3 regions of the Peribacillus simplex NBRC 15720 genome follow, and region 3 is predicted to be linked to each of the others. Evidence: riboswitches for the same ligand, from Rfam matches in the RefSeq annotation. Region 3 holds a riboswitch; each other region holds the start of a gene.

Evidence for each region. Region 3 has a riboswitch for cyclic di-AMP ahead of BS1321_RS10920 (cation:dicarboxylate symporter family transporter). Riboswitches for the same ligand answer to the same signal wherever they lie in the genome.
Region 1: another riboswitch for cyclic di-AMP. It lies ahead of BS1321_RS16000 (TrkH family potassium uptake protein); the one in region 3 lies ahead of BS1321_RS10920 (cation:dicarboxylate symporter family transporter).
Region 2: another riboswitch for cyclic di-AMP. It lies ahead of BS1321_RS07830 (APC family permease); the one in region 3 lies ahead of BS1321_RS10920 (cation:dicarboxylate symporter family transporter).

Annotation. Positions count from the first base shown of each region.
Region 1 covers NZ_CP017704.1:3,309,673-3,319,663, forward strand. Annotated here, with positions in the region: gene BS1321_RS15965 (PhzF family phenazine biosynthesis protein) at 28-918, shown strand; gene BS1321_RS15970 (pentapeptide repeat-containing protein) at 1,148-1,867, opposite strand; gene BS1321_RS15975 (PadR family transcriptional regulator) at 1,884-2,162, opposite strand; gene BS1321_RS15980 (class I SAM-dependent methyltransferase) at 2,438-3,058, shown strand; gene BS1321_RS15985 (class I SAM-dependent methyltransferase) at 3,499-4,203, shown strand; gene BS1321_RS15990 (STAS domain-containing protein) at 4,631-5,464, shown strand; gene BS1321_RS15995 (potassium channel family protein) at 5,608-6,264, opposite strand; gene BS1321_RS16000 (TrkH family potassium uptake protein) at 6,287-7,612, opposite strand; cyclic di-AMP (ydaO/yuaA leader) riboswitch at 7,782-7,924, opposite strand; gene BS1321_RS16005 (hypothetical protein) at 8,257-8,448, shown strand; gene BS1321_RS16010 (MFS transporter) at 8,810-9,991, shown strand, end outside.
Region 2 covers NZ_CP017704.1:1,640,553-1,650,543, forward strand. Annotated here, with positions in the region: gene BS1321_RS07800 (RrF2 family transcriptional regulator) at 1-107, opposite strand, end outside; gene BS1321_RS07805 (bile acid:sodium symporter family protein) at 423-1,376, shown strand; gene BS1321_RS07810 (NADPH-dependent FMN reductase) at 1,495-2,040, shown strand; gene BS1321_RS07815 (glucose 1-dehydrogenase) at 2,118-2,903, opposite strand; gene BS1321_RS07820 (RhaT/GlcU family sugar-proton symporter) at 2,919-3,773, opposite strand; gene BS1321_RS07825 (hypothetical protein) at 3,955-4,428, opposite strand; partial or broken gene BS1321_RS07830 (APC family permease) at 5,419-7,244, opposite strand; cyclic di-AMP (ydaO/yuaA leader) riboswitch at 7,383-7,527, opposite strand; gene BS1321_RS07835 (GtrA family protein) at 7,889-8,344, opposite strand; gene BS1321_RS07840 (glycosyltransferase family 2 protein) at 8,304-9,326, opposite strand; gene BS1321_RS07845 (DUF6044 family protein) at 9,342-9,991, opposite strand, start outside.
Region 3 covers NZ_CP017704.1:2,298,844-2,308,834, forward strand. Annotated here, with positions in the region: gene BS1321_RS10895 (PP2C family protein-serine/threonine phosphatase) at 1-276, shown strand, start outside; gene BS1321_RS10900 (UDP-N-acetylmuramoyl-tripeptide--D-alanyl-D-alanine ligase) at 328-1,710, opposite strand; gene BS1321_RS10905 (D-alanine--D-alanine ligase) at 1,869-2,951, opposite strand; gene BS1321_RS10910 (hypothetical protein) at 3,293-4,075, opposite strand; gene BS1321_RS10915 (class I SAM-dependent methyltransferase) at 4,241-4,996, shown strand; gene BS1321_RS10920 (cation:dicarboxylate symporter family transporter) at 5,040-6,299, opposite strand; cyclic di-AMP (ydaO/yuaA leader) riboswitch at 6,473-6,619, opposite strand; gene BS1321_RS10925 (efflux RND transporter periplasmic adaptor subunit) at 6,823-8,085, opposite strand; gene BS1321_RS10930 (hypothetical protein) at 8,100-8,762, opposite strand; gene BS1321_RS10935 (YegS/Rv2252/BmrU family lipid kinase) at 8,892-9,785, opposite strand; gene BS1321_RS10940 (TetR/AcrR family transcriptional regulator) at 9,918-9,991, opposite strand, start outside.

The DNA.
Region 1 (9,991 bases), 1.0 Mb from region 3:
CCATTCATTTAATAGGAGATGTTAGATTTGAAAATGGTAAGGGTTTTTCATTACGATGCGTTCAGCAGTAAACCGAATAAAGGAAATCCAGCAGGTGTGGTTTTAGATGCGGATGGACTGACGGAAAAGGAAATGCAGGATATAGCGCTGAAGGTGGGGTTTAATGAAACCTCTTTTCCCATGGAGTCCGATATTGCCGATCTTAGAATCCGTTATTTTACACCAGGACACGAAATGAATCTTTGCGGACACGCGACAATGGCTACCATCCATGCACTGAAGACCAGGGGATTATTGGATAAAGATGAGCTGATGATTGAAACAGGAGCGGGAATATTGCCAATCAAGATCCATACGACGGCTGATCAAGAGATATACATTACGATGAAGCAGGCCGCGCCACAGTTTGAAGCGTTTAACGGAGATAAGGGGGGCTTAGCCAGTTCCCTGGGCCTTGATATAGAAGATCTGGAAAGTGAATTACCTATTGTTTATGGAAGTACAGGTTTATGGACTTTACTGGTTCCGGTAAAAGAACGGAATTCATTCAAAAGGATGAAGGCGAACAATAACCTGTTTCCGCAATTATTAAAGGAAATGCCAAGAGCTTCTGTTCATCCCTTTTGCTTGGAAGCCTATGATAAGGATGCCCATATGCATGCCCGGCATTTTTCCTCGCCATTTTCAGGTACGCTTGAGGACCCGGTTACAGGAACTGCTTCAGGTGTAATGGGGGCTTATTATGCAAAATACATAAAGGATGATCTTGAAGATGAAGTGCACCTGTTAATCGAACAGGGACATGAAATCGGAAAGGATGGCAGAGTTCGCGTTACGGCTACCAAAAACCATGACACATATGATATTGAAATCACCGGGAATGCTGTCTACGTTAAAGAATTTGAAGTGGAAGTCTAAAGGTTCATGCAGGGGAGGATGGGCGGTTGAATGTTATTCATATCTGAAATGGTATAGTGAACACGTAAAAACCCTGTGCTAAGACGTTTCATGTCTTAGCACAGGGTTCTTGATGAATCATTCTCCCATGCTCATTCCTTTTAAAACGACCGCAGTCAGAAACACGGTCACGCAAAGGATAGAGGTGGATACGACAATCGCTATCGGTAAAGTCATTGGAAATTCCTCCTTAGATGATGGTCACGCCGCTAAGATCAACCTTAGCTCCATGTAAAAAGTTGTAAGTGAGTTTATCCATCGAAGCTCCAGTAAAGTCGATTTTCTTTAAATCGGACATCCGGAATTGAACATTGATGAGTGTGGCATCGCGAAATGATGCCTTTTTCAATGAAGAACCTTCGAAAATGGTTTGGTTGAATGTTTCCCCATCAAATATAAGGCCAGATAAATTACAGCTTTTAAAATGGGTTTTATTATAAATGCTGTTCTTGAAAGTTACGCCTTTTAAATTTGCACTTTTAAATAAGGTACCAGTTAAATTGGCGTTTTCAAAGATACAATTATCTAAGTTACTGCTTTTAAATGTGCTGTTCGTCAGGTCGGAATGGCTGAAGTCGGAACGGCTTAAATCGCAGGAATTAAACTTCCCATCATGCACCGAAACCGAGCGAAAGTCGGAATCCAATAAGCGGTGCCTGGAATAGTCCATGTTTATCGCCTGCTCAAGCACATTATATTGAAGATTGAGTGATTCCATGAGCTCTGATACTTCCCCAATCGAATCCACAGTCAGCTTATAAGCTGACTGCTCACTGGCACCATTCCTTCTATGGTCATTGTATTTTTCCAGTAAGTTTTGCAGCAATTCTTCTTCCAATTCCTTTGCTGTTTTTGCACTTATGTACGGGGCAAAAATGCTATGAACATGTGTATGCAGTTTTTCAATCACATTTCATCTTCCTTTCTTATAGGAGGCGCTCAAGTATTAGTTTGGCCTGCTCCCAATCATTTTTATTTTGGGTATATGTGTCTTCCCCGATCGGGGTGATTTTGTAATATTTCCTTCTTCCGCCTTGTGTGGCATCACCCCAATAAGAGATGATGCATCCGTCCTTTTCCAGACGTTTTAAGCTGGAATACATCGTCGCTTCTTTAATTTCATATTGCTCATTGGAATTCATATATATCAGTTTGCTGATTTCATAACCATATTTATCGCCACTTTGCAGGAGTTTTAGAATCATCGTATCTACATGTCCGCGAAGCAAGTCAGAGGATAGTTGTCGTTGAACCAAATCCTCACCTCCTTTGGTATATCTTATAATATATTACTATGACAGTCAAGGTAATTTGGTTACTATGGTTCGTGCAGTTTATTCTTTATGAAAAGAAACATGTCCGTTTTCGTGGATCACTGCGTCGCATACTATTTTTAATTTTACTAATTTGCCAGATATAATATCCGCTTGGAAGGGATTGATTATGCTTTGTAGAAGAAATATGTAAGGGGGTGGGGATGTTGAATAATTCGTGGAATAAAGTGATTTATAAGGTTTGGTCGCCGATTTATGACAAAATCTTCAACTCTCTTCTCTTTTTAGATGCCAGGAAAAGAATATTTGAAGAGATGCATTTTCATGATGATGCAAAGGTTCTGTTTGTGGGTGTAGGAACGGGGGCAGATTTGGAGCTGATCAAGAACCTTGACCTTGAGATAACGGCGATAGACCTGTCAGCGGATATGCTAAAAAAAGCGATGGAGAAATTTGATAATACATCGATCAATTTCCTCGAGATGGATGCACAGCATATGGAATTCGAGAATGAATCGTTTGACTATATAGTGGGAAGTTTGGTCCTTTCCGTCGTACCTGATGCCAATGATTGTCTTCAGGAAATGATCAGAGTTTTAAAAGAGTATGGAAAAATAATACTATTCGATAAGTTTATTTCTAAAGATGAAGTGCTTTCACTACCCAAAAAGCTTCTGCGACCCATCATTAGATTTTTAGGAACGGATATCGGCTTGCGGTTTGAGGACTTGTTCAGTAGACATGATAAGAATATGAAAATTGAAGAAGATCGACCGATCATGCTGAATGGAATGTATAGAAAGATAATCATCAGTAAACGGATGTAAGGGGAAGATGGCGGAAGCATGTTTCAGAAGTGGATTTGGAGTCGGATTCAAAGACATCAGGATACATCATAGAGCTGAGTTTTGTTGTTTGGAAGCGAACCTGTCTCCTCTTTTTCTACGCTGACTAATGGGGGGGGCTGTTAAGCCTGATCCGCTGTAAAGAGCATGTCATGTTTGACATGCATATATAAAACCCATGTCTTCCCTAACGTGGATATTGAGCTGCTCATCGGGTTATTAAGTAAGAATGGATCATACCATCAGAAGATAGTTTGAAGACATCTTTGATACCTTTAAATTCCAATGACCAGTATATAAACAACAAGGTCCAATAGTGTCAGAACGTCATACGTAACGCATTTTTGATGCAGCTGTTACATAGGCATTAGCCGAAATCAGTATAATTAACAAGTGGGATACAATGGGAAGAGGTGATGGTTTTGTCGGAGACGATTACAACCTATGAAGATCTATTGAATATGCTGGACTCGCTATTGCGAGAGCCGACTGGATTCTGGAATGGTTTTTATGAAGACCGTGAAAAAGGGGTTCCCTTTTTCGAAAATTTCCCTGATGAGAATTTGGTTGCATATTTTGATAGTGGGTTAATTGTGCCAGGAAAGGTTCTTGAGCTTGGGTGCGGACCTGGAAGAAATGCCATTTATCTCGCTCAAAAGGGCTGTTCCATTGATGCGGTGGATCTTTCGAAGGAAGCCCTTGAATGGGGAAAAGAACGAGTGGCAGATAAAAATGTGCACGTGAACTTCATTCAAAGCAATATATTTGATTTGGATATTGAGGAAGGGCAATATGACTTCGTGTATGATTCAGGTTGTTTTCACCATATTGCTCCTCATCGTAGGATCAATTATTTGGAGATGGTGAAAAAGGCGTTAAGGCCTAAGGGGCTGTATGCGATTACTTGTTTTGTCGAAGGCGGCATATTGGGTGGTGCTGACATTTCTGATTGGGAGGTATATAGGCAAAGAAGCCTCAAAGGCGGATTAGGTTTTACTGAAGAAAAACTCAGAATGATCTTCAAGGAATTTGAAGTGGTGGAAATACGTAAAATGAGGGAAATGGAACAAACGGATGAAACCTTTGGGGTGCAAGGTTTATGGACGGCTTTATTTATGAAAAATTGATTCTCATAAGATAGGCGAAATGAGTTTTAAACGGAGGATCTGGGATCAGGTCCTTTTTTTTATAAAGAAAAGGGGGGGATTTGTTAACAAAATATAAAAATGGTAAACTAAAAAATAAAATGTGGTTTGGGTGAACGTGGATTTTCCAGAATAATAGATGAAGGTTCTCAATCTTTTTTTGAAAAAACAGTGGTTGTATGGTTTCAAAAAAAAGCTGGGAAGGTATATGAAAAGAGGGGCAATTGGGCATCAGGTCATGACATTTCATGTATTGAAGAGGTTATCTTCGATGCTTTTCCTTAGTTGATAAAAAACTTTAACTTTCAATACCTGACAATGCTGATTTCAGTATTTAGCTGCATTGGATTTATTGATTGCTGAGACCAATTGGAATGCTATTTTATAAAAAAAATAGGTGGAGAAACTTATGCACAGAAATAAAGAACTATATTCCTTTTTATTGGGTGTGGCAGGACAATTGACTGAGGATTGGTACGCAACATTGAATAAAAACGATAAGGCGGGGGTTTATAGCTCACCTGATCCCAAAGTGATCAAAAAACTTAAACAACAAAATAATGAATTCCATTTACGTTTCTTTCAGGTCTTTGATACAGAGGAAAGGGAATTCTTTAAGCAGCTTGGTGAGTGGATTGAAGATATCGGTCAGGATGAGCAGCATTTAAAAACACCCATCTATTTTATATTGAGGGAGTTTTTTCGAACGCAAGAGCAATACCTGGATTATATTGACCGATTTGTAGGGTTGCATGGAGATCAATATACCCAGGAAGAAATAAATTCCTGGTACCGGATAGTTGTGAAGGTGTTCAGTGAAGTGATGGAGAGGTTTACGGAAGCGAATCATAGATATGCCAATAAAATCATGAAAGCCCAACAAGCAACGATCGATGAATTGAGCACGCCCATCATTTCCCTTAAAGATAACATGGCGTTGCTTCCCCTGATAGGCGATATTGACACGACGAGGGGCATGTCCTTGCTTGAAAACACATTACAAAAGTGCGCTGAAAAAAATGTCACCAGGCTTTTCATTGATCTATCGGGCGTTCATGCAATAGATAGTGCAGCCGCCCACAAGCTGTCACAATTGATTGAATCCTTACATTTGATCGGAATCCAAACAACCCTTTCAGGACTTCGTCCGGAAATAGCGATGACTGCCGTTAAGCTTCACCTGCCTTTTGATAAAGTGACGATAAAGTCCACTCTTGCCCAAGCGATCAGTACGATAAAATAATACATACATATCCAGGGCATGGGGATGCTCGTTATAAATTTCATCGAGAAGACCGCCATATGGCGGTCTTCTCGCATGTATAAGTGATGCTGCATTCAAAATGGGTACCGGGCTCCATAAAGCAAGAGCCGGAACCTGCTGGATTATTCAATATTGGCAAAGATGGCTAGATCTTCTTTGTTGCCAACCACTAAAAGCAAATCTTTTTCATGGATATCCTGATCTGGTGAGGGTGCTATGATAATTTCTCCATTACTCACGATGGCAATGACGCTGATATTATATTTTGCACGCAAATCTAGCTCTCTGAGGCTTTTTCCCTTCATGCTCATGGGGAGGATGATTTCCTCGATATTATATTCTTTAGAGAGCTCTATATAGTTCAGCATGTTAGGGGAAAGGAGCTGATTCGCGACCCGTTCCCCCATATCCCTCTCAGGATAGATGACCCAGTCGGCACCGATTTTAGTGAGCACCTGACCGTGATTTTTATTGAGTGCTTTGGCAATGACCTTTTCGACCCCAAGCTCTTTTAAAAGCAAGGTAGTTAAAATGCTCGATTGCATGTCATTTCCGATGGCTACGATGACACAATCGAAATTACGGATTCCGATTGCTTTCAATGTCTCTTCTTCAGTCGTATCCGCCATGACCGCATGGGTAACGCTCAGTTCCGAATTCTCGACTCTTTCCTCGTTGACATCAATACCCAATACCTCTTGGCCGGCCGTATATAATCTATGGGCCACACTGGTTCCGAATCTGCCTAAACCGATCACGGCATATTGTCGTTTTCCCATCTTTTACACTCCTCATTTATGATTAACCAATCATGATTTTCCCTTTTGGCCGGCGGAACGAATCTGGTTTGCGCCTCATAGTGATAGCAAAGGCCAAAGTCAATGGACCCACACGGCCTGCAAACATCGTGAAAATGATGAGCATCCGGCCAACAGGTGATAATTCTGGGGTCAAACCCATTGAAAGTCCCACGGTGGCAAATGCTGAAGTGGCTTCGAATAAAATCATCAAGAAGTCAGTTCCGCTTTCAGTGATGGCCAGCAGAATGGAGATGATTGAAACCATGAATACGCCAATGAATGTAACGGATAATGCTTTAAAGATCGTTTCACTCACAATGCGGTGACGGAATAATACCACATCACCCTTTCCTTTAATCTGAGACCAAACCGTTCCAACAAGCGTTGCCAATGTAGTTGTTTTAATCCCGCCGCCAGTCGATCCGGGTGAAGCCCCAACGAACATCAAGAAAATGATGAGCAGTAATGTAGGCTGAGTTAAATCAGGGATATTCAGCGTATTGGAGCCTGCCGTCCGTGGTGAAACCGATTGAAATAGAGATGACAGCATTTTACCCATGAAAGATAAAGGCTGCAATGTCTTGGCATTGCTGAACTCGAATAAAAAGATTAAAATTGTACCGGCAATCGTGAGGGTCAAGCTAGTCGTCAGAACTATCTTCGTATGTACGGATAAACGATGGGTATTCCGATATTCGTATAGTTCATTCATCACGATAAAACCTATCCCGCCAAACGTGATGAGGAAGGCGATGGTAAGTGTTACGAATGGATCCGATACATAAGGGGTCAAACTCCTGAATTCCCCCATTAAATCAAAGCCGGCATTATTGAAATTCGATATGGAATGAAAAAACCCGTAATAGACTGCCTTGCCGATTGGCATGTCAAAAGAAAAGCGAATCGATAAGATAAGGGCACCCAAGCCTTCAATGATCGCCGTGAAAATTAAAAGCCGCTTGACTAATTTGACTACACCCGCCATGGATAGATTATTTAAGGACTCCTGCAGAACTAATCTGCCTTTTAAAGAAATCTTTTTGCCTAATAATAAAAAGAAAAACGTCGCAAATGTCATGAAACCTAAGCCGCCTACCTGAATCAGTGTTAAGATGACCAACTCCCCAAAAGTGGTGAAGGTCGTTCCCGTATCGACTACGACCAGTCCTGTTACACATGTAGCGGAAGTCGAGGTGAATAAAGCATCCAGAAAAGAAAGGCCATTTCCATTTTCTGTGGAAATCGGCAGGGTCAATAAATAGGCCCCAATAAGTATCAAGATGGCAAAGCCGAGTACAAGTATTTTTGGCGGATCCAATTTTGTCATTCTCAAATGATCATCCCTACCCATAAAAATATTGTGTAAAACTGTATGATATTTTAATCATCAATCTTCCGAATCTTTTTAAGGCATAATAAAAAGACCTGCGAAAACATCGAGCAGCTATTTTGCCACAAAAAGCGTGCAAAAAAGCTCCCGAAATAGGCGGTCTTATGACCTCCTTCGCTTTAGCCGACGAAGTTAGCTGACGGGTAGGATGGCGAAAGAGCTGATCTCATCCCTTCTGCAAGGCAGAATTAACCCCAAATGATTGGGTCCTCCGTACTCAATTCCTTTGAGTTTAGGCCGAAATGCATTAAATTGATAAACGTATTCTACTCCCATCATTTAGCAGTTGTAAACCCCTAATTGGTAAATAAATATTTCTTTAACAAGACTGAAAATTTACGTTTTATTTACATTTTAAAAACGTATTGACAAATATTAGTTAGCACATTATGATAGGTTCGATTAATCCGATTATGATAACCAGCATCGATGTACTTTATTCAATACTTTTAAGCAGAACATGTCATTGCCAATCAAAATTTCTAATATATAAATTATGTTTCTTTTGTGAATTATAAAGAAAAAAAGCATTGCATTCGTATTTAAAAATTCAATACATTTTATTAAAAAGGCGGGCAATTATGGAGAAGACGTTCAATAGATATGTTATTAATGCTACAGGCAAGGGTGGCCAGACATATTTAACACAATGCCAGGATAAAGATGCACTAAGGAAATGGATAGCCGATCATGAGGATCAAATCATCATGAATGAATTAAGGATAACGGATAAGAAAAAGAATCCGTTTTTAAAATTGTTTTCCCTAAGGTAAATTAACTGAATCCAACATTCACTAGCGGTATTCAATTATGTAATCCCTGTGTTCTATCCAGGAACGCTGAGCGAAAAATCCATATCTTGTTTTGCTTTGAAACTCATTTATTTTGAATGAGTTTTTTTGTGTTGTTTACAATAGTAATCCATTGATGTTAAAATTTAGCAATAGTTAATGTGGACGTAAATAGGAGAAAAGTAAATGAAATGACCACTTTCCAAAAGAGCCCCGAAAGCAGCAGAGTATAGGAAGGGGATGTATGGTGACACGCAGGGGTGGCACCGCAAATTGATCTCGTCCCGAGACGCATTTCTTTGGGACGTTTTTTTTATTCTTTACGGTCAAAGGAGGAGAAGCGATGACATTACGAAATACATTAGTATCCTGGAAATATCCTTCCATTCTATTGTGCGGGATTGGTATCTCCAACTTCGGTTCTTGGGTTTATTTCATTGCACTTAATTTAATCGTTCTGGATATGACTGATTCAGCCTTGGCGTTAGCTGGACTTTATATCGTTAAACCGATGGCTGCCATATTTACGAATGTGTGGGCAGGCAGCGTGATTGACCGGATAAATAAGCGGAATCTAATGGTGGCACTTGACCTATTTCGAATGGTATTCATAGCCTTGCTGCCATTGACTTCTTCTATTTGGATCATCTATTCCCTTGTCTTCGTGATCAATATGGCAGGGGCCATGTTCGTAACAACATCAAGGTCGTATATTACAAAATTGATACCCGTTGAACAGAGGAAACGATTTAACTCATTACGAAGCTTAATGGATTCTGGAGCTTTTTTGATTGGACCAGCGCTAGCGGGTATCCTTTTCTTAATCGGTACACCCGTTTTAGCGATTTATATTAACGCGGCTGCCTTATTATTATCCGGTATCATCACTCTATTCATGCCTAATCTTGAAAAGGATCATTCCCTTGAACAATCCAGTCATTACCTGTCTTGGACCATCATGAAAAAGGATTGGAGCATCGTCCTGGACTTCAGCCGGAAATCTTCCTATATCATGCTCATTTATTTCCTATTCAGCTGCATGGTGGTGATGGAAACGGCCATTGATTCCCAAGAAGCCGCGTTTGCCAAGGCCGTACTCTTTTTGTCAGACAGCGATTACGGATTCCTTGTAAGCATTGCCGGGGCAGGCATCATTGCGGGCGCCATAGTCAATGCTGTATTCATCAGTAAAGTGCAAATTTCGTACCTGATTGGTCTTGGATCTTTATTTGTCTCGATAGGTTATATGATCTATGCTTTTTCGAATTCCTTTTCGCTGGCCGCCATCGGATTCTTCATCATTGCCTTTTCACTGGCTTTTGCCAACACAGGCTTTCAAACCTTTTATCAAAATAATATTCCAGTGGAAATCATGGGCAGGGTCGGAAGTATTTTTGGCTTATTAGAAGCTTTATTGATTATCTGTACAACCGCAATTGTTGGTGTTTCAGCTCATTTCATTTCGATTCGGTTCGTGGTGATTTCAGGTTCCCTGATCATGCTCGCTTTATCAATTATATTGTCG
Region 2 (9,991 bases), 660 kb from region 3:
TTATCGGCCAATTTATTACTATTACATAATCCATCATGATCAGCAAGAACAAGCAGGGCTTGTACTGCAAGACTAAACCACATTATACTGGAAACCTTTTCTGACATTTCTTTCACCTCTCCCTCTACTTTAAACTATTTTTCAATGAATATACAACGCTGCATCGAACAATCCTGCCAAAATCTCTTTTTAATGAACATCATCGGGAAAACCCTTTTTGGACCGCTGGGAGTTCCAGGGCAGTGATAGTAATAGGAACGATGAATCCCTCACCAGATCTACCCTTCCAATACATGCTTTTCACCATTATAAAAAATCCAGACAAAAATAAATAGACAAATTTCTTGTCTTACAAATTATATTTATAGGAATATGGTAAACTTGATTAATAGAATTTACTTTGCTCAGAAAGTGGATGAATGATGCTGAAAACAATAAATGAACAAATGGATAAAGTTATGCCTATCATCACGCCGATAAGTGTGGTTATTGGGGTATTATTGGCCGAACATCTAATGGATTACACCTTTCTTGTTCCATGGATATTTGCCTTCATTACATTTTCCGGAAGTTTAGGCTCTAACTTTAAATCTCTGCAACAGGCAGTCACCCACCCTTTACCTGTATTAATCGTATTGATCATCTTACATATGCTTATGCCTATTTGGGCTTTTGGTCTCGGCCATTTAGTGTTTCATGGTGATGCTTTCACGATTACCGGCCTAGTCCTGGCTGTAGTGATTCCAACCGGTGTCACCAGTATGATCTGGGTATCCATTTATAATGGGAATGCCGTACTTGCCCTAACCATAATCTTAATCGATACCCTTCTCTCGCCATTCATCGTTCCTTACAGTGTTTCCCTTTTTGGAGGCGGTTCGATCGAAATGGATTTAGGGTCGATGGTGCAAGGATTAATCGGAATGGTCGTTCTTCCCTCCATGCTTGCCATGTTCTTGAATCAGGCTACAAAAGGGAAGATACAATATACACTATCCCCCCGCTTAGCTCCTTTTTCCAAGATAAGCGTTGGAATCGTAGTCATATTGAACAGCTCAAAAATTGCGCCTTACTTAACCCATTTCGATAAGAAATTAATGATCATGGCCTTCTTGGTTTTGTTCATAGCTGCTTCAGGGTATGCCCTTTCTTGGATGGTCGGTGCATGTTTAAGATGGGAAAAGGCGGATATCATCACCTTGACATTTACAGGCGGTATGCGGAACATCAGTGCAGGAGCCGTTCTAGCAACCACCTATTTCCCTGCTGCCGTCGCAGTACCCGTTGTACTTGGCATGCTGTTTCAACAAATGCTTGCCTCCTTTTTTGGCTATGTCATGGAAAAGCATTTTCATCGTGGTGTGAATGAAGGGTGATCCGCCGAATGATTATTTCCCAAGCATCCTTTTTCCCTTTCATTAATATTCCAATTATAATAGGTGAGTGGAACACATTTACATGATTATCCATTATAAATCCTTGGAGGTATTGAAGATGAAAGTTGTTGCAATAGTGGGAAGTATCCGTAAAGAGTCTTACAACCTTAAGCTTGCCAAATATATTCAAACTAGATATCAAGATCGGTTTGATCTCGAAATCTTAAACATTCGGGATTTACCTTTTTATGATCAAGATATTGAAAATGACCCTCCATTAGTTGTAAAAGAATTTAAAAGCAAAGTGGCCGAAGCAGATGCAGTCTTATGGGTAACACCTGAATACAATGGTACTATTCCAGGCGTATTGGGCAATGCAATCGATTGGTTATCACGTGTCGATAAAGTCTTGATCGGCAAACCATCATGGATCATGGGTGCGTCAATGGGGCAATTAGGAACGGTTAAAGCTCAATTGCATTTGCGTGAAATCCTATTCGCAATAGGCATCTCTTCCCCACTCCTTCCCGGGAATGAAGTATATGTTGGTGCAGTGCATGACAAAATCGATAACGCAGGCAAGCTTACACATGAGTCAACTGTCCAGTTTATCGATACTGTCGTCGATAACTTCATTAGCTGGTATAATCATCATACTCGTTAATGCTTTTTAACAAGAATCCCAGCAGGTTTGATCCTGCTGGGATTCTTGTTGCATCATAAAAGAGGGAATTATAAAATTCATCCTCTTCCCGCTTGGAATGCAGGGTATTTTGTCATTCCTCCGTCAGCGAATAGAGTGATGCCCGTTACATAACTGGACTCTGAAGATGCCAGCCATGCAGCAACCGCAGCAATTTCTTCAGGCTTTCCGATATACCCCATCGGAATCATACTTTCAAGATCCTTTTTCTTTTCGGGATCTTCAAGCTTGTCGGCATTTATTGGCGTGGCGATGGCTCCAGGACCAATGCTGTTCACACGGATTCCTTTTGGTGCATATTCAAGTGCCAGGGTTTCCGTAAGCAGCTTCACCCCTCCCTTGCTTGCCGCATAGTGAACGAATAAAGGCCAGGGAATCATCTCATGTACACTGGACATGTTTATCACATTCCCTTTAATGTCGTTCTCGACAAAATACTTGATAGCTTCACGGCAGCCTAAGAAATTTCCGGTTAAGTTTGTATTGATTACCCTATTCCAGTCACTTAACGGCATCTCGTGAGATGGAACCGGATTTTCAATTCCTGCATTATTGATGAATATATCGAGTTTCCCGAAATTCTTGATCGCTGATTGAACAAGGTTAATCACATCTTCTTCAACGGTGACATCTCCTTTTACTGCAATAGCTTCCCCACCATTTGTTTGGATTTCTTCCATTACACTATCCGCTTCCTCTGATTTAGTGCGATAATTAACCACGACCTTTGCCTTTTCCTTAGCAAAGCGAATGGCCATCGCTTTTCCTAAACCAGTGGATGAACCCGTTATAACAACGACTTTACCTTCTAAATCTGTATACATATAATCACCCTCCAATTAACTTTTTGCCAATCCGAGCATAATCCCAGCTATGATGATCAAGATGATTCCAATTCCAATTCCAATTAGTTGACGCTTCGTTTTCTTTTCACGCAAAATGATGATCCCGCCGAGAGTTGAAATGACTATGCCCATTTGCGAAAGGGAAAAACTAGTAGCCACTCCCACACGGGGCTGGGATATGAATAAAAACATGTTCCCTGCAGCCCATATCAATCCCGGAATGATATTGCGAATCGTATATTTGTTAAATGGTTTATGTTTAAAAGTCAATAACAGACCGCCTAGCACCATCCCGATCGCTTGAGGGAACAACGCTGACCAGCCATCAACATCAAATAGACGCGCCACGACCACATAAACCAAATAACCGAATGTCGAGATGAGGAGAATACCAATTCCTTTCTTCAAGTTTCCCGACTTGCCCTCTTTTGATTCTTTATCTTCCAAGGAGGTCAAGACGATTCCTATAATAATGAAGACTAATGCCAAAACGCCTAAAATAATCGCTTTCATTGTAGACCATTCGTGAAAAACTATGACCCCGAATAATGTGGTTGAAATGAGCTGCAATCCAGTTGATATCGGCATCGTTTTGGATACTCCCATTAAATCAATGCTCTTAAGCTGATTAGCTTGTCCAACGGCCCAAAACAATCCAGATACGACTCCGACTCCAAACACCAGAAGTGACAACTTAATATCGGCAAAAATATAAACACCAATTGAAAAAATCAAGGCACCAATCGTTGTACCTAGTGTTTGACTATAGGGTCCACCCCCGAGTTTCACATTAAATAAAACGATGCTTCCCCAGAATAATGCCGGCAAGAGAGCTAATAATATATCCATTTTCAACCCCCATTTATGTAAGTTCAAACTAAGCAGGAAATTTCATTTTGTCTTCTTTTAATATGTTCGCATTATTTGAATTGACCCTTGGTAATTTTATGAAGTGTTTCCCCATAAAAGTGTTCAACACAAAAAGGGCTGCAGACGCAGCCCTTTTTGATGATAGTAAAATTTGCAACAACTACCCATCATGTTGATGATGTTGCATGTCCATTTCCGAATCATCACCGACCTTGAAATAATCACTTTCCCAAACAGCCGTTGTTCCGATAATGATAATGGAGAACAAGAGGGTCAGAAAGAAAGGAGCAAATCCCCTCCCACTTTTTGTTTCTTTTACATCCTCTCTTTTTATATAAAAAGTCACCAAGAATATACTGGCAAGGTAAATCAGGTCCATCGAAACGAGCATGAAAGTTTGTGAATCAAGAGGCAGCATGACCCCAAGCATGGCTCCCATCATTGCCCCCATCAGAGTTGTTGATAGACACTCCATAACCGATATTAAACCGAATGGCCTTCCGATGATGAAGCCTGCCACTGCACATATTGCGATGGCTAGAACGGTTAAACCGCCAGCTTGCCGGGCAACAGGAATGACAGCATTAAACTTAAGGTTAAACTTGTCGTCATGCTTAACATCATGACCATGCATTTACCCAGGCTAACACCAATATGATCTATTTTCTGATGGGCTTTTTTAGAAAAGTAAAATGTATATGCCACGACTATCATAAAACTGGTCAGCAGCAGCATTCGATTCGTTTCCCCCTTTACTAGCAATAGTTAGTGAAACGACTGATTTTTAATGACAGGAAGAATGACCACCCATCTGGCAAGCTGAATTCTATTATCAACATGAGCGTTATTTTTATAATTTTCGACAAGTATTTCCAAAATCCTTTTGACTGAAAAAATTTAAACCAATATACTCCCCACTTCAAAAAACAATATCCAACGTACAGAACACTTGAGTTATCTTTTATCTTCGTTGAAAATAAAAGGCTCTGAGTTATTTAAATGTTGATCAGGATAAATGGTAAAACATTCTAGTTTATGTGTACAAAATCCAGTAACCTATATGTTACGAAAGGAATGTATATATTGTTTTTCTTATTTGTAATTTTATTTTTCATTTTTGGATATAGTTTTATATTATCATTAATTAAAACTATAAAAGAGGAAGTTTCCCAGCATCTTACTGCAATCCTTTTCCTTGTATGGACTTCATTAGCAATAATCGTTACCGTGAATTTAATGAGTTTTTAATTAATGTTCTTCTTCAACTATCGAGGGCGTTAGTTGGAGAAAAGACAGCTGTAGTGGCTGTCTTTTTATTTATGAGATTATTACTATGTTCCCAAAGCAACACCTTCAACTCCTCAGGTATGGTTTCTAACTAAATGTTATACCAAAGTTGATTGGAGAGGAAGGTGCGAGACTCCTGCGGGAAAAGCGCGTCCAAGGGAGACCCCGCAGGCACATGCCGAGGGCGGACCGCCCGCGGATAGCTAGTGCCTGGAGCGGAAATAAACGTCCAAATGTACAAGCCATAAAAAAACTGTAGGCAAACTCGATTTCTTCGAATTTGTCTACAGTCTCAGCAAACCATATGAAGGTTTGCTTCTTTTCTTAGAAATAGAACTTACTTCTTCAAATGATATGGCACTGTCGTAACAACCACATTTCTTCTATAAAGCAAGTAGGCGCGTATCAGTAAACTTGATTGGTTATGAAGTATATTGTGCCAGCCCTTCTTCGGAATGAATTGGGGGATGATCACTGTAACTTTATAATTGGATTCCCTAGCCTTATGTTCAACTGTATCCACAAATTTAGTTAGTGGCTGAATGATACTTCTGTAATAAGAATTCAGTGTAACGAGTCTGACATCCGGCTGCCATTTTTTCCATTTTTCTTCGAATTTCTTTTCATCTTCTCTTTCAAAAGCAACATAAACGGCAATAACCTGATGTGCTGATAGAGATTTTGCATAATTTAAAGAGTTCTCAACCACATGAGTTATACCCGCCACAGGTACAATGATGATATTCCCTTCAATTGGTAAGATCGGCTCACATGTTGTAATCCTTAGTTGGTCACCAACTGCTTCATAATGCTTTCTAATTCGATGAAAAAGTAAAATAATGATAGGTAAAAAAATCAAAACAGGCCAAACCTGAGTAAATTTGGTTAAAAAGAATATCATCGTGACGATAAAGCTAATCATGGCACCAATTGAATTAATGGTTAGTTTCATCATCCAGCCTTTTGGCTTTTCACGAATCCATTTAACAATCATCCCGGTCTGGGACAACGTAAATGGAATGAATACCCCTACCGCATAAAGCGGAATGAGATTTTCTGTATGTCCTTCAAATGCGACTATTAAGATAATGGATGCAAGTCCCAGTATGATAATTCCATTGGAATACCCTAATCGGTCCCCTCTTATCGTAAACGCCCTTGGTATGAATTTATCTTTCGCTAGATTTACCGCAAGCAGAGGGAAAGCCGAATAGCCAGTATTGGCCGCCAGTATCAAGATCAATGCAGTCGTACCTTGAATGAAGAAATACATGAAATTCCGTCCAAAGATCTCTTCAGCAATCTGGGAGACGACCGTTACCTCCGCGCTTGGAACAATGCTTAAATAATAGGCTAAGTATACAATTCCCGAAAATAATACAGCTAGTAAGGAACCCATAGCTATTAAAGTTTTCGCAGCATTATTCGGGGCTGGATCTTTAAAGTTCGGGATTGCATTGGAAATCGCTTCGACTCCTGTCAATGCGGAGCTTCCTGATGCGAATGCTCTTAGCAGTATAAATAAACTGATGCCTGCTACCGGAGTCCCGATGGACGTATGCAATTCCGGTGAAACCCCACCCGTCAAAATCTTGTAAATGCCAACACCAATCAAGATGAACAATGCTAAAACGAATAGGTATACCGGATAGGCCAAAACAGAGGCCGACTCCGTAACCCCCCGAAGGTTCAGGATTGTAAGTAGAATGACGAAAATGATGGCTATGATGACATTATATGAATGCAGGCCGGGAAAAGCGGACGTGATGGCGTCCGTACCTGCAGAAACACTTACAGCGACAGTTAATATATAATCGACCAATAAGGATCCTCCAGCTATCAACCCTGGATTGACACCTAAATTGTTTTTTGAAACCACATAGGCCCCCCGCCATGCGGATAAGCGAAAATGATTTGTCTATAGGACAAAATCAAAGCAGTTAACAGGATCAATACCCCAATCGCGATAGGGATGGAATACCAGAATGCCGCAGCACCGACCGTGATCAGGACGATCAATATTTGCTCCGGTCCATAAGCAACCGAAGACAAAGCATCAGAAGATAATATCGCCAAAGCCTTTGTTTTGTTAAGCTTTTGTTCACCAAGTGCATTTGATTTTAAAGGTCTCCCAATCAAGAACCTCTTTATAGAAGATAACATCAAGAATTCACCACCATATTTAATTAATAAGTTTATGTTACCCAGCTTTAGCAAAAAACAAGACGAAATAGAAAAATGCCTACAAGTCATAGCTAAATAGACCTGTAGACATTAATTTTTTTGTCTAACAAGCTCCACCTTCCTTCTCATATAACGCTTACGAGGTTAGCTGTCGGATTCGGACCTAAGAGTAGCCCTACCTTGAAAGGATTCACCCCTTGGATTGTAGTAACAATCCCTATAACGGGTCCCCCGCACCATAAGGTTTAAGCGATTTAGAAATATGAAACTGTTGATTATCATACTCCCGTGAAATGAAAAAGTAAATGAAAATTTTGTACATTAATAGAATAATCTTTGTAGGTGTAGTTTTGTTCTTGACGTATATAACATAAGTCATGCAAACACATGATTCGAAGGGAGGAAAGGAGGTAAATAAAAACGTCAAAATGAAAATAATCAAGGGGTCAATGAACAACAGGGTCCCAAAATGATAAAATGATCGCCACAGGGAGTGCGCGAAGGACGAAATTAAACGGATCTGCCCCAGCTTGGATAGTCATTAAACAAGCATTTAATTTCGCTTCCCGAATCCACTTTAATTCCCGTCCACTCGGGGGCATTATTCCACTGATCCACCCTCATTAGTTCCTTCCTTCTTGAATTGGTCTCAAATTGCTTTTTTTAAAGACAAAGTATTTCTGGCCAATATAGTTAAGAACTGTGTAAAAAATTGCTCCTATCAGTACAGCCACATTTTGTTGTATGGATAAATGAACGGATCCTTCCATTGATTCTGCTATAGCTTGGCCTAAAGAATAAGCTGCGGAATAACAAATCAGGATGACGCAAAAGAAACGGGCAACTCCTCTCCGCCATTCTATATCGCTTTTAAAGGTAAAAGTCCTGTTCAAAAGAAAACTCGTTACAGCTCCCGTACCATTGCCGAAAAAGGTGGAGATCCAGTAAGATAATTCAAGAACATTCATGAGAAAAAGCATGATGGAAAGTCCAACCGCTGTATTGACTATTCCAACCAATAAAAAGCGGATAAAGGAGTTAGTGTGTTTTAGATAGTTTTTCAATACTGTTCCGTTCATTGTCTAGTTGCTCCCGTTTTTTTAAATCGAGCGGATTAAATAAATCCAAATCAACAATATATTTAGGCCGGCGTTTGGATTCATTATAGATTTTACCGATATATTCCCCAATCAAGCCGACAGCAATCAACTGTAGTCCACCGATCAACCATATGGAGGTGATTAATGAGGTCCAACCAGTTTCGGTCTGCCCATAAAACTTTAACCATAAAAAGTAAGACCCAAAGAGTAAGCTAATGAAAAAGGAAAGACATCCTAGCCATAATACAAGCCGGATCGGTGTAACTGAAAAGGAAGTAATGCCATCAAGCGCAAACGCAACCATCTTCTTAAATGGATACTTCGTTTCCCCAGCCAATCTTTCTTTTCGGTCATAATAAACAGAGTCCGTCTTAAACCCAATGAGAGGTACTATCCCCCGTAAAAAAAGATTCGTTTCATCAAATCGTTCCAACTCAGCGATCGCCCTTTTACTCATTAGCCGGAAATCGGCATGATTATAGACAAGGTTAACACCCATCTTGTTCATCAATTTATAAAAACCAGTTGCAGATGTTCGTTTAAAAAATGAATCAAGGTCCCTTTTCTGGCGGACACCATATACAATTTCACATCCTTCATTGAATTTCCGAATGAATTCAGGGATGACTTGAATATCATCCTGTAAATCTGCATCAATGGATATCACACAATCCGAGGCTTCCTTGGCTGTAAACAATCCTGCCAGGAGAGCATTTTGATGTCCTGCATTCCGGGAAAGCTTTAGCCCGCGAACAAATTCATTATTAATCGTTTCCTTATAAATGATCTTCCATGTTTGATCTTTGCTTCCATCATCAACCAATAGGATTTTACTTTGACCAGAAACAATGTTTTCTTCGACTAACCCCCTCACCAATCCACAAAGCTGGGAAATGGTATCCTGCAATACGCTTTCTTCGTTATAACAAGGTACAACAATCGTTAGTATCGGTGAATTCACTCTATTCCCCCCTTTTCACATGACTCTGTATAAATGAATTTTCCATACGCTTCCTTTTTTTGTGAAAATCCTATCTAGTACCAATCCGTTTTCCTTCGCGTTGTTGATTGGTATGGCAGAAAATATATACTTGCCACCTAATCCTTTAAACGCATCCATATTAAGGTCCAAATTTTCCAGCTCTTTCTTCGAGCCTTTCTTGAACATATAATGCTTCCCAAGCTCATCGGTAAATAGGTAACAACGTCCTCCCCATTCATCAAAGTAGATTCTGATGTTTTTATTCTTAGCCAATTCGTTTTCAATTATTTGACGAAAGTGATGTTTGTAAGTAAGCGGATAGAAATTGTTATAGCTATCGAGCGTGTAAAATCCATTAAATTGTGCAATTGCGGGGTGCAGCCCAATGCTAGCAACACGATATTCTTCCTGTGGAAGGTCAATATGATCTTTTATTTCCTGAAAAAGACTTTCTGAATAGAACTGTTTAAAAGATGGTTTTTTATTGTGAGTGATTTCTTCATTGAAACCCATCAAAATCATAATTTGAATGGCGATGAAAATAGAAAGGGTTTTCTTAGCATAAACGCTGTGTTCCCAAATGATTTTTATCGCTAGGGCAAACCCCAAGTAAATTACCATCGGCCTTAAAAAGTGAAATCTGG
Region 3 (9,991 bases):
AACGAAGGGGCTACCCCAAGCGGACCGATTCCCGAATTGCCCCTGAAAAAAATAGTCTTTCATTATGAACCAGGAAGCCGTTTTGTCATATATACAGATGGACTCTCTAAAACGCTCATCCCTTCCGCCATTGACCGATCTGACAATATCGAAAGGGAATTCATCGAAAATGTCCATCTAAATACACATGACCTTCTTCAGGAGCTATTGGTCTCAAGGATGAGGCATTCAGTAATTAACGATGACATCTGCATTATTGCCGGGACACTTTTTTAAGTACGATAAAAAAGGCCGTTTCAAAAAAGAAACGGCCCTTTCTACGCTTTTTTATTTTTGTAAGGCTTGAACGACTTCCTCCAGCTTCATGCCCCTAGAAGCTTTGACAAGAATGATGTCATTTTCCTGTGTAGACGACTTAAGTTCCTCTATAAGCTCCTGCTTATCTTGAAAAGGACGAACCTTCTCCGATGAAAAAGCCTTGCTCGCTCCCTTGGCAATAAACTCGGCTAAAGGACCATACGTGAAGATCATATCAATCCGCTCACTGGAAATCAATTCACCAATTTTCAAATGAAAGTCTTTTTCCTGTGGCCCTAACTCCAACATGTCTCCCAATACAAGTATCCTTTTCTCGAATCCAGATAATCCCTCAACCAACTCCACTGCTGCCTTAACTGAAGTTGGACTGGCATTATACGCATCATTGATGATTTTCTGCCCTTTTGCGCCCTCGACCAATTCCATTCTCATATTAGTTAACTGAATGGTTGACAGACCTTTACGGATCGCTGAATCATCCACATTGAATTCTTTGGCAACCAAGATGGCAGCCAATGCATTGAGAACATTATGATTGCCTAAAACGGGTATCTCATAATTGATTTCCTTTTCATCACTTGCGATTGTAAACTTGGTACTGTCTGCTCCTTGACTAATTGTCTGTGGATATAAATCATTTTGTTCCGTACGTCCAAAAGATATTACGTTTAAATCAGGAAAATCCTTTTTGATCCGATTGCGAAGCAATGGTTCATCACCATGATAAATCAGCGTTCCATCTTTCGCCAAACCTTCGACAATTTCCAACTTTGCATTCGCGATTTCCTCGCGTGATCCTAAATCCAATAAGTGTGATTCACCGATATTGGTAATGATCGCTACATCAGGCTTTGCCATTTTGGATAAGAACTCAATCTCACCGCGGCTGCTCATTCCCATTTCCAAAACAGCCGCTTCAGTATCCTCTTCCATAGAAAGCACCGTTAGCGGCAAACCTAAATGATTATTGAAGTTCCCATTGGTTTTATGAACTTTATAGGTAGTGGCCAGCAGCGCAGCTGTCATATCTTTCGTAGTCGTCTTACCATTGCTGCCTGTTATCCCAATGACTTTTATATTCAACTGCTGACGGTAAGAACGCGCCAATTGCTGAAGTGCCTTTTCGGTATTTTCGACAATGATTATCGGTAAATCATTAGGAGGATTCGGAACATCCCTTTGCCAAAAAGAAGCCGCCGCTCCTTGCGCTAAAGCTTGCTTGACATACTGATGGCCGTCAACCTGCCCACCCTTAAGCGGAATGAACAAACACCCTTCCTTAACCGTTCTTGAATCGATGGTAACCCCATTAATCCCTTTGGACTGGAATGGACTGATATCATTCAATCCCTCTGCCATTTCATGTACTTGTTTTAACGTTCTCTTTATCATTTTGTTCCTCCTACATTCATCGAACCGTTAATCGCTCTCTTCTTCCATTAACCAAACGAAGCAGAAACCAGTTTAAATCGCACCGGTTCCTGCTGATTGGAATCCATCAAATCAAAGTTTGATGGATTGTGAAGTTTACTGATACATTACCTGCATGATCAAACTGTATATTTGATTTGTTGTTTTTCCTGATGACGTTCCAAGGCAAGTTTCACGAGTTTTTCAATTAACGCTGGATAGTCGACACCTGTGTGCTTCCACAATAACGGAAACATGCTGAAAGGAGTAAACCCAGGCATTGTATTCACTTCATTAATATAGATTTGCCCTTCATTTGTTAAGAAGAAATCAGCGCGAACCAATCCAGAGCAATCCAATGACTTAAAGGCAGTAATGGCCATTTCGGATAAAGCTGCATACTCGCTTTCCGTTATCTCCGCCGGGATGACCATCGCTGAATTACCGTCTACATATTTTGCTGAATAATCATAGAAGGCAAAATCTTTCTTAGGGATGATTTCGCCTGCCACGGAACAAGACGGTTCATCATTACCAAGAATACCAAACTCGAGTTCACGAGCAACGACCCCTTCTTCAATGATGATCTTCCGATCGAATTGAAAAGCTTCCGCTACCGCTTTTTCCAATTCATCAGCATCATTACATTTGCTGATACCCACACTCGAGCCTAAATTGGCAGGTTTGACAAAACAAGGGTACCCCAATTCATCCGCTACCTTTTTAATGGCACTTTCAGTATTCTTCTCCCATTCAGAACGAATGAACCAAGTGTATTTGACTTGAGGAAGTCCCGCTTGAGCAAAAATGTTTTTCATGATGACCTTATCCATTCCTGCTGATGAAGCTAAAACGCCATTTCCTACATAAGGAAGGTTCAATAGTTCCAGCATCCCTTGTACGGTCCCATCTTCTCCATTTGGTCCGTGAAGCAATGGGAAAATTACGTCATACCCTGTTGATTCACTATTTTCATCAGTTGAATGTGCCTGCAAGGCAAGAGGCGAGCTCGATTTTTCCGGTGAAAATGTCAAAGCCTCCACATTCTCAGCAGGTCCTGTTAACTTCGGTCCATTAATCCATGAACCCTCTTTTGTTATGTAAATCGGATATATATCAAACTTTGCTAAATCGAGAGCTTTAATGACCGCTAAAGCCGTCTGCATAGAAACCTCATGCTCCGCAGATTTTCCACCATAAAGCAAACCAAGTTTAGTTTTCATGAGTTATTACCCTCCAATATTCTTTTAACCATGTCCATTGTATCACTTTACACTAAAACGGATAAAGCAAACTCCATATTTCTTTTTTATTACAACTTACACCCGCCTGCCCTACTGCCTGTTAATGCGGGGTAAAACGATACTTCCATCATTAGTGCTTTTACAATGATTACCATCAGCGGAGCACAGGTTAAATTCGCCACGTCCTATGGCAACACCTGTGCTAGCACATCCTGTGCGTCGCCCTCTCTTATCTTTTATGCATGAGATGGTAAGTCTTACACCTAAAAAATTCAATGATTTCAAATCACCCAATCCACGAACTTCGGAAGTCGGGATAATTAGGAGGATGATGTATTTTTAATAATGCTTTCCCATACCTTTTCTTTTCGATTGAAGGTAATAAAAGCATCTGGCTCCTTAATATCTCTATCCGAAAAGTCATCATGCATTTCATCCATGTTTAAATAATCCCCTACGACCCATGCAGGTATCTCAATTTTCGTTCTTGTATACTTAACATGACGAAAGGAAAAAACGAGCCCCTCTGCCAGAATATGAGCCAAGGAAGAAATGATTTCTGGCGGAATCGCCGTCAGCTCTTCTTTCTTTCTGATTCCAAGCCACGTCCTCTCAACTTTTAAAGGCTCCAGCTTTAGCGGAATCAGGCTTCCTAACATCATATAATATGTCGAAAGAGAACGAAAATAAATTTTATTGAACCAGCCATCATCCTGGGCAAGGTACACAAATTGATTATTCAATTTACGGAAAAATGGGGGATCTAGATGGGTTTTTGTGTGCCCTAAATATAAAAGTTCCGCTATTTCCCTTCCATCCAATTCATCCAGACCTTCCGCTTCTTCAAAATCGATCCAACAGAAATCTCCATATGCCCGGACATTTTCTTTAACGAGCTTCGCAATATCTTCAGATGAAGCGCTCTCTAGCAGGACATTCAAATTGTATTCCCCACCATCGAATTGATGTTTCAATAATAAGATGGAATCCAAAGTATATGGCAGCGAATAGACGAATTCACGAAAATTGATTCCATTAAAAAGGACAAACCGTTCGGAAGCCTGCATATGCATATATAAGATATCATTACTATCATTCTTCATAACCTGATCCCCTCCGAGCTCACTATCAATAATGTTATTTTATCAAACTTTTTGGTTTTCACGTAAGTTATATAACCCTCCATATTAACCTAAGGTTAAGGAACACACTCGACAACTTTTAATATCCATTTAATAGTAAAAAATAAAATTCTGGAGGAATTGATCATGGATAAAATTGAAAAAGGTTTTATCATTAATTCTTTTCATGAGGCCGCTTCCCTTTATGCTGATGCAACTAAAAAATTAGGTTTTTGGAAATCAGAGAAATATGCATTCGAAAAATATTTATATCAGAATGATGCAATCCTTGATATCGGATGCGGTACAGGAAGAACCACCTTCGCACTATATAAAACAGGTTTTCAAAATATAACGGGAATCGATCTAACCCTTGCCATGCTTAATGAAGCCGAAAAAATAGCGCATGAATATAACCTGGACATCCCATTTATCCTTGGAGATGCCACGAACCTCCCTTTCAAGGACGCATCATTCGATAAAGCAATCTTTGCTTTTAATGGGTTAATGCAAATTCCCCAGCGACAACACCGCACATTGGCTTTAAAAGAAATCAACCGTATTTTAAAACCTGAAGGAATCTTCATTTTCACAACACATGACCGTGATAAAAATGAAAATTACCTGAACTTCTGGGAGCAGGAGGAAATTATTTGGTGTGGAGGTAAACAAGATGAGAGGCTTTATGAGTTTGGGGATATTCTCACATCCGGAACGTTTCAAAAAGATACATACCTCCATATCCCAACACAACTTGAAGTACTTGATTGCCTGGAGGAAGCAGGGCTTACAGTCATTGAGAGCTTTTACCGCAGTGAATTATTTGATGAAAACGAAGATGTCAACGATTTCTCTTCCGATTGCCGCTTCTGGATCGTTCAAAAATCAGGAAGCGCATTTTAATTCAAAAAAATCCAGAGTGATATTTCACTCTGGATTTTTTGTATTAAGAAACTTGTTCTAGTTCCTTTTTGGAAGGAGGGTTGAATTGACCTTCCCATTTAGAGATGACGATTGCTGCAAGTGAATTACCGATAACGTTTACTACTGTACGTCCCATATCAAGAATACGGTCGATACCGGCAATAAATGCTAGACCTTCAATAGGAATACCGACAGTTCCCAATGTCGCTAAAAGAACTACGAAAGATACACCCGGTACACCCGCAATCCCCTTGGACGTGATCATTAACACTAGCATTAGCGTAATTTGCTCATACATGCTTAAATCGATTCCGTACATTTGAGCGATGAAGATAGCTGCTAACGCTTGGTATAATGTAGAACCATCAAGGTTAAAGGAGTATCCAGTCGGAATAACAAATGTAGCAATATGTTTCGGACATCCCGCTTTTTCCATTTTTTCCATAATCTTAGGAAGAACCGCTTCTGAACTTGCAGTAGAGAAAGCAAGAATCAATTCTTCTTTTAGAAGTTTAATCAACGTAAAGATATTGAATCCGACAAATTTCGCAATAAGACCAAGAATGACTATTACAAAGAAAATCATTGTTCCGTAAACAGAAAGCGCTAACTTTCCTAACGGAATTAAAGATTCCAAACCGAATTTGGAAATAGTCACACCGATTAGTGCAAATACACCGATAGGAGCGAATTTCATGACCATGTTAGTTAGGTAGAACATTCCTTCAGCTACACCTTGGAAGAAACGGAATACTGGTTTACCCTTTTCACCGATGGCCGCAATACTAAGTCCAAACAACACGGAGAAGAAAATGATTGCTAGCATATCGCCTTCTACCATGGCTTTAACTGGATTGGATGGCACAATGTGAACGATTGTATCTACGAACGATTCATGTTGCTTAGTTTCGGCTGTATCAACATACGTAGAAATATCAGTTTGTTCTAGCTTGTCCATATTTACACCAACACCAGGCTGGATGATATTCGCTGAAATTAAACCAACAGCAATCGCTATCATAGTTACCACAACAAAGTATGATATTGATTTAGCTCCAAGTTTACCTACTGATTTTAAATCGCCTACACCTGCAACTGCAACGATAAGACTTGACACAATGATTGGTACTACAATCATTTTAATCATTCGTAGGAAAATGTCTCCGAATGGCTGTAAAAAGTTTTGGGCCGTCTCACTACCATAAAAAATGGCACCAACGATAATCCCTAGAATTAAACCAATGAAAATTTGGCTAGCTAAACTTAATTTGAATTTCTTCATTTACTTTCCTCACCTTCCATAAAGTCTTTGATGCAAAAACATTTTTGTCTCGGTAAGGGAAACAAGATACTAATAAAAAGAAAGTAATTTTTCTTTTTTTGAAAAACTCTGTCTTTACGCCGAAAAAAAAGACACTTCATGTGTCGATTTCTTATTGGCGTGAATATTCACACATGTTCCCTTAAAGACGCTGACGAGGTTAGCTGTCGGGTTAGGAATTGGAAACACAAAGCCCTTTCATTTCTGAATTCACCCCTAGCGGATAAAATCCACAAAAATGGGTCCCCCGTTCTTGGAATAAGATTAAGCGAGTTAACTTATAATAAAATATTATACTAAAAATGATAATCTGTAAATATTTATTCGCATCCAGTTCTAGAAAAAATCTTTAAATATGTCTGAATATTCTGCATTAAAGACTATTGTATCTATAATTACTCTTCCCAATTTTAAATCAATATAAGTTATATTGATATATAATTAATAACTAATTTGACATCACCTCTCTTGAAGAAAAATGCGGTTATTTTTCCAAAATGCCAAGTAACAGGTATCTTACTTTTTCCCTAGAGGTGAATTTTTTATAAGTTGCAGCTTTCACTTTTTCAAATTGAATTGGAGTAATAAAATAAGAATGGTTCTTCACTGCCACATTCGGCTCCATGAGGATGACGTCACCTACCGACGGTCCCTTTATAATTTCTTGCTTACCTTCAGCCTTAAGCCCTTTTGTGATGTAATGTTTATCCACATAGCCTTTTTTAGTCAATTTGTAAACATGAGGCTGTTTTTGGTAATGTACCGCCTCTATAGGAACGGAGGGTACACCGGCTTTCTCATTGGTTATTACAGTAAGGTTCACTTTGGATCCCACCAACAAAAGTTCCGTTTCTTCGCCTTCCGGTTCGATTAAAGCCTGAAATGGAAATCTGTTATCTTTTTTTAATGACGGCTCTTCAGCTGGATAGGAATGGATACGGCCTATCGTTCCTTTCAATGCCTTTTTTGAATCAGAGGAACTTGCTTTTATAGTCATGCCCACTTCAGCCTTTTTCATTTCCTCTTCGGAGAAATCCCCTTCAATTGCCATATTTGTTGAAACGATGGATATAATGGGATTATTCAGGTTTTTATTGATATTTTTAACTACACCATCAGCCTCGCTCGTCGTCACGATCGCACTTGACTGCTCCTCAATTGAACTTAATTTAGCGTCAAGCATTTTCACTTTTTCATTCAAACTGTTTTTTTCTAGTTCCTGCTTGTACATTTCTTGCTCAATGTTACTTTTAATAAGATCTGAAGAGCCTGTTGTTATATCAATATTCAAGTTTTTTTCCACCGATTCATCAATGGATGCTTTTTCAGGATCACTGGTCAAGGTCCCTTGATAAGACCTCAACTTCCCTATGTATTCCTCAACCCCTGCAATTTCTCCCTCAGCTGCCGTTTTCTCCGCTTCCAAATTCGCTTTAAGCGCATCAAGTTCGGTCGTCGTATACTCAAACAACGAGGAGCCAGCCGTAATCGAATCGCCTTCTTTTACAAGGAATTTCTTAAAATCATTTTTCTTGGTATCGAAATAGATATCATACTCTTCTACAGGTTTAATTACCCCTTTAGTTTGAATAGTATCCGTAATTGTATCTTTTTTTACCTTTGTCCAGTTTTCAACGAAAACAGTTCGCTCCACTTTGCTTTCTTTTTTTTCAATAAGGTATATGTTAACGGTTATTAACACTATCGACGCAATCGAGACCGCTGCTATTTTCCATTTCCCGCTCATCCTTTTCACCCGCCTTATACAAATACGCCTACTTGGATGTATGCTAAAAAGGCTTTAACAAACCATGTGGCCAGATAGAATAGAACAATCATTAAAAGGACCAAATAATTATTTCGTTCTGAAAATTCCTTTAAATAAAAATATTGCAGAGCAATAATAAGAAATTGAAAAATGGTGATTTCGCTGAAAAGGTGAATGAAATAATCACTTCTGAGAACATACTGACTGATGATCCCCAATGAAAAAGGATTAGCATCGCTGCCTATATCCATTAAAACGAATAGAGGAATCAGTAATGTTTTTTCCACTAATTGCAAACCAAAAAGAATCATTTGAACGATAACTAATTTTATATATGGGATATCAGTAACGATCCAAAAGAATAGAGCTGCTAAAAATATGTATATGGAAGGGTCGATTATGCCTGTTATTATATTGCCGCTCAAAATCAGCAACTTTGCTGCTTCGAATTCATTGACACTCATCTTCGTGATTTCTTTGGAGAATGATTCTGAACCAATACCAAAATATCCTCCAATGGCGAATACTATAAGGCTAAGAAAATATAAAAATAGTAATTTCACTCCAAGCTTTGTGACTGCCTCTGCATTTTGCAGCTGATAACGACTCCGATAAGGCTCTAAAATGCCTTTTAACAATCTGACCTGGTACACCATATGTGGTCCTCCTGCAAAAAATGATATATCATCATATATTTTATCTTATTTTGGAAACAATTGCAGAAATAAGGAATGAATAAACAAAAAAAACACATAATCCTTACCCTTCAAATTTAGTCACCCAAACTAATTTGGAGTTAATACTGACAAATGATGGGCAAGGACTTTAATGTGCGCAGGCGTTTGTCTATAATTCTCTCCATCCATATCCACATCAAGCGGCATCTTGGTTTCAATGGTCAGGGCACCGGCTTGTATATAAGTCACCCCAGAGCCAAAGCTCAGATTTTCAGTCCGTGAACGTTTCATGGCTATTATTTCTAGTAATGCACCAAGGCTTGCATTCTCCAAGATGGCAACGCCAAAGAGCCCATCGTCTGGACTAACCATGGGAAAGGGCAATAAATTAGTGCCGATAAAACAACCATTCAAGACCAAAATCATTACTGCTTCCCCTTCAATGAATTCCCCATCATATTCTAGTTTATAGGGAAAGGGAGCATTCTCACCAATCGTCCTTACAGCACTTAATAAATATCCTATCTTTCCGAACCTGCTTTTTTCCTGCTCATCAATATTGCTTGATGCATCTGAAATTAGTCCTACTCCCCAAAAATTAGAAAAATAATCGTTATTGGCCTGCCCGATATCAATTGAACGAACCCTGCCATTTACTAGTGCTTCTGCAGCTTGACGAACATTTTGAGGAATCTTTAATGTTCTGGAGAAGTCATTGCAAGTCCCTCCAGGTAAAATTCCAAACAACGGCCGCCTCCGAAGTGGTGAAAGGCCATTTACACACTCATGTACCGTTCCATCTCCTCCTAATACAAAAACTACATCCATGTCTTCACCAAATTCCAAACAATAACGGCATGCATCGCCTTTTTCCTTTGTTTGTAGAATGAGGAACTCATCAATATGTGGAGCTATTACTGGAAGACAACCCTCAAGATTCCTTTCGAGTTTATCATTCCCGGCATTTTCATTAAAAATCAGCATTCCCTTTTTCCATCGCATGATTCTTGCCCCCATATTATTGAAAGAATTGTCTTCTTCCCATCACTTATTCTTTTTCCTAAACCCCCGCTTTTGAAACTCATTAAGATTCAATTGAAAAAAAGAGGCTATACGCCCCTTTCGGTAAAGCCTTCATATATTCGTCAAATAATCCTTCATCATTAAGATAAGCTTTGAACACAAGGGACTTCTTTTATCATTTTTTT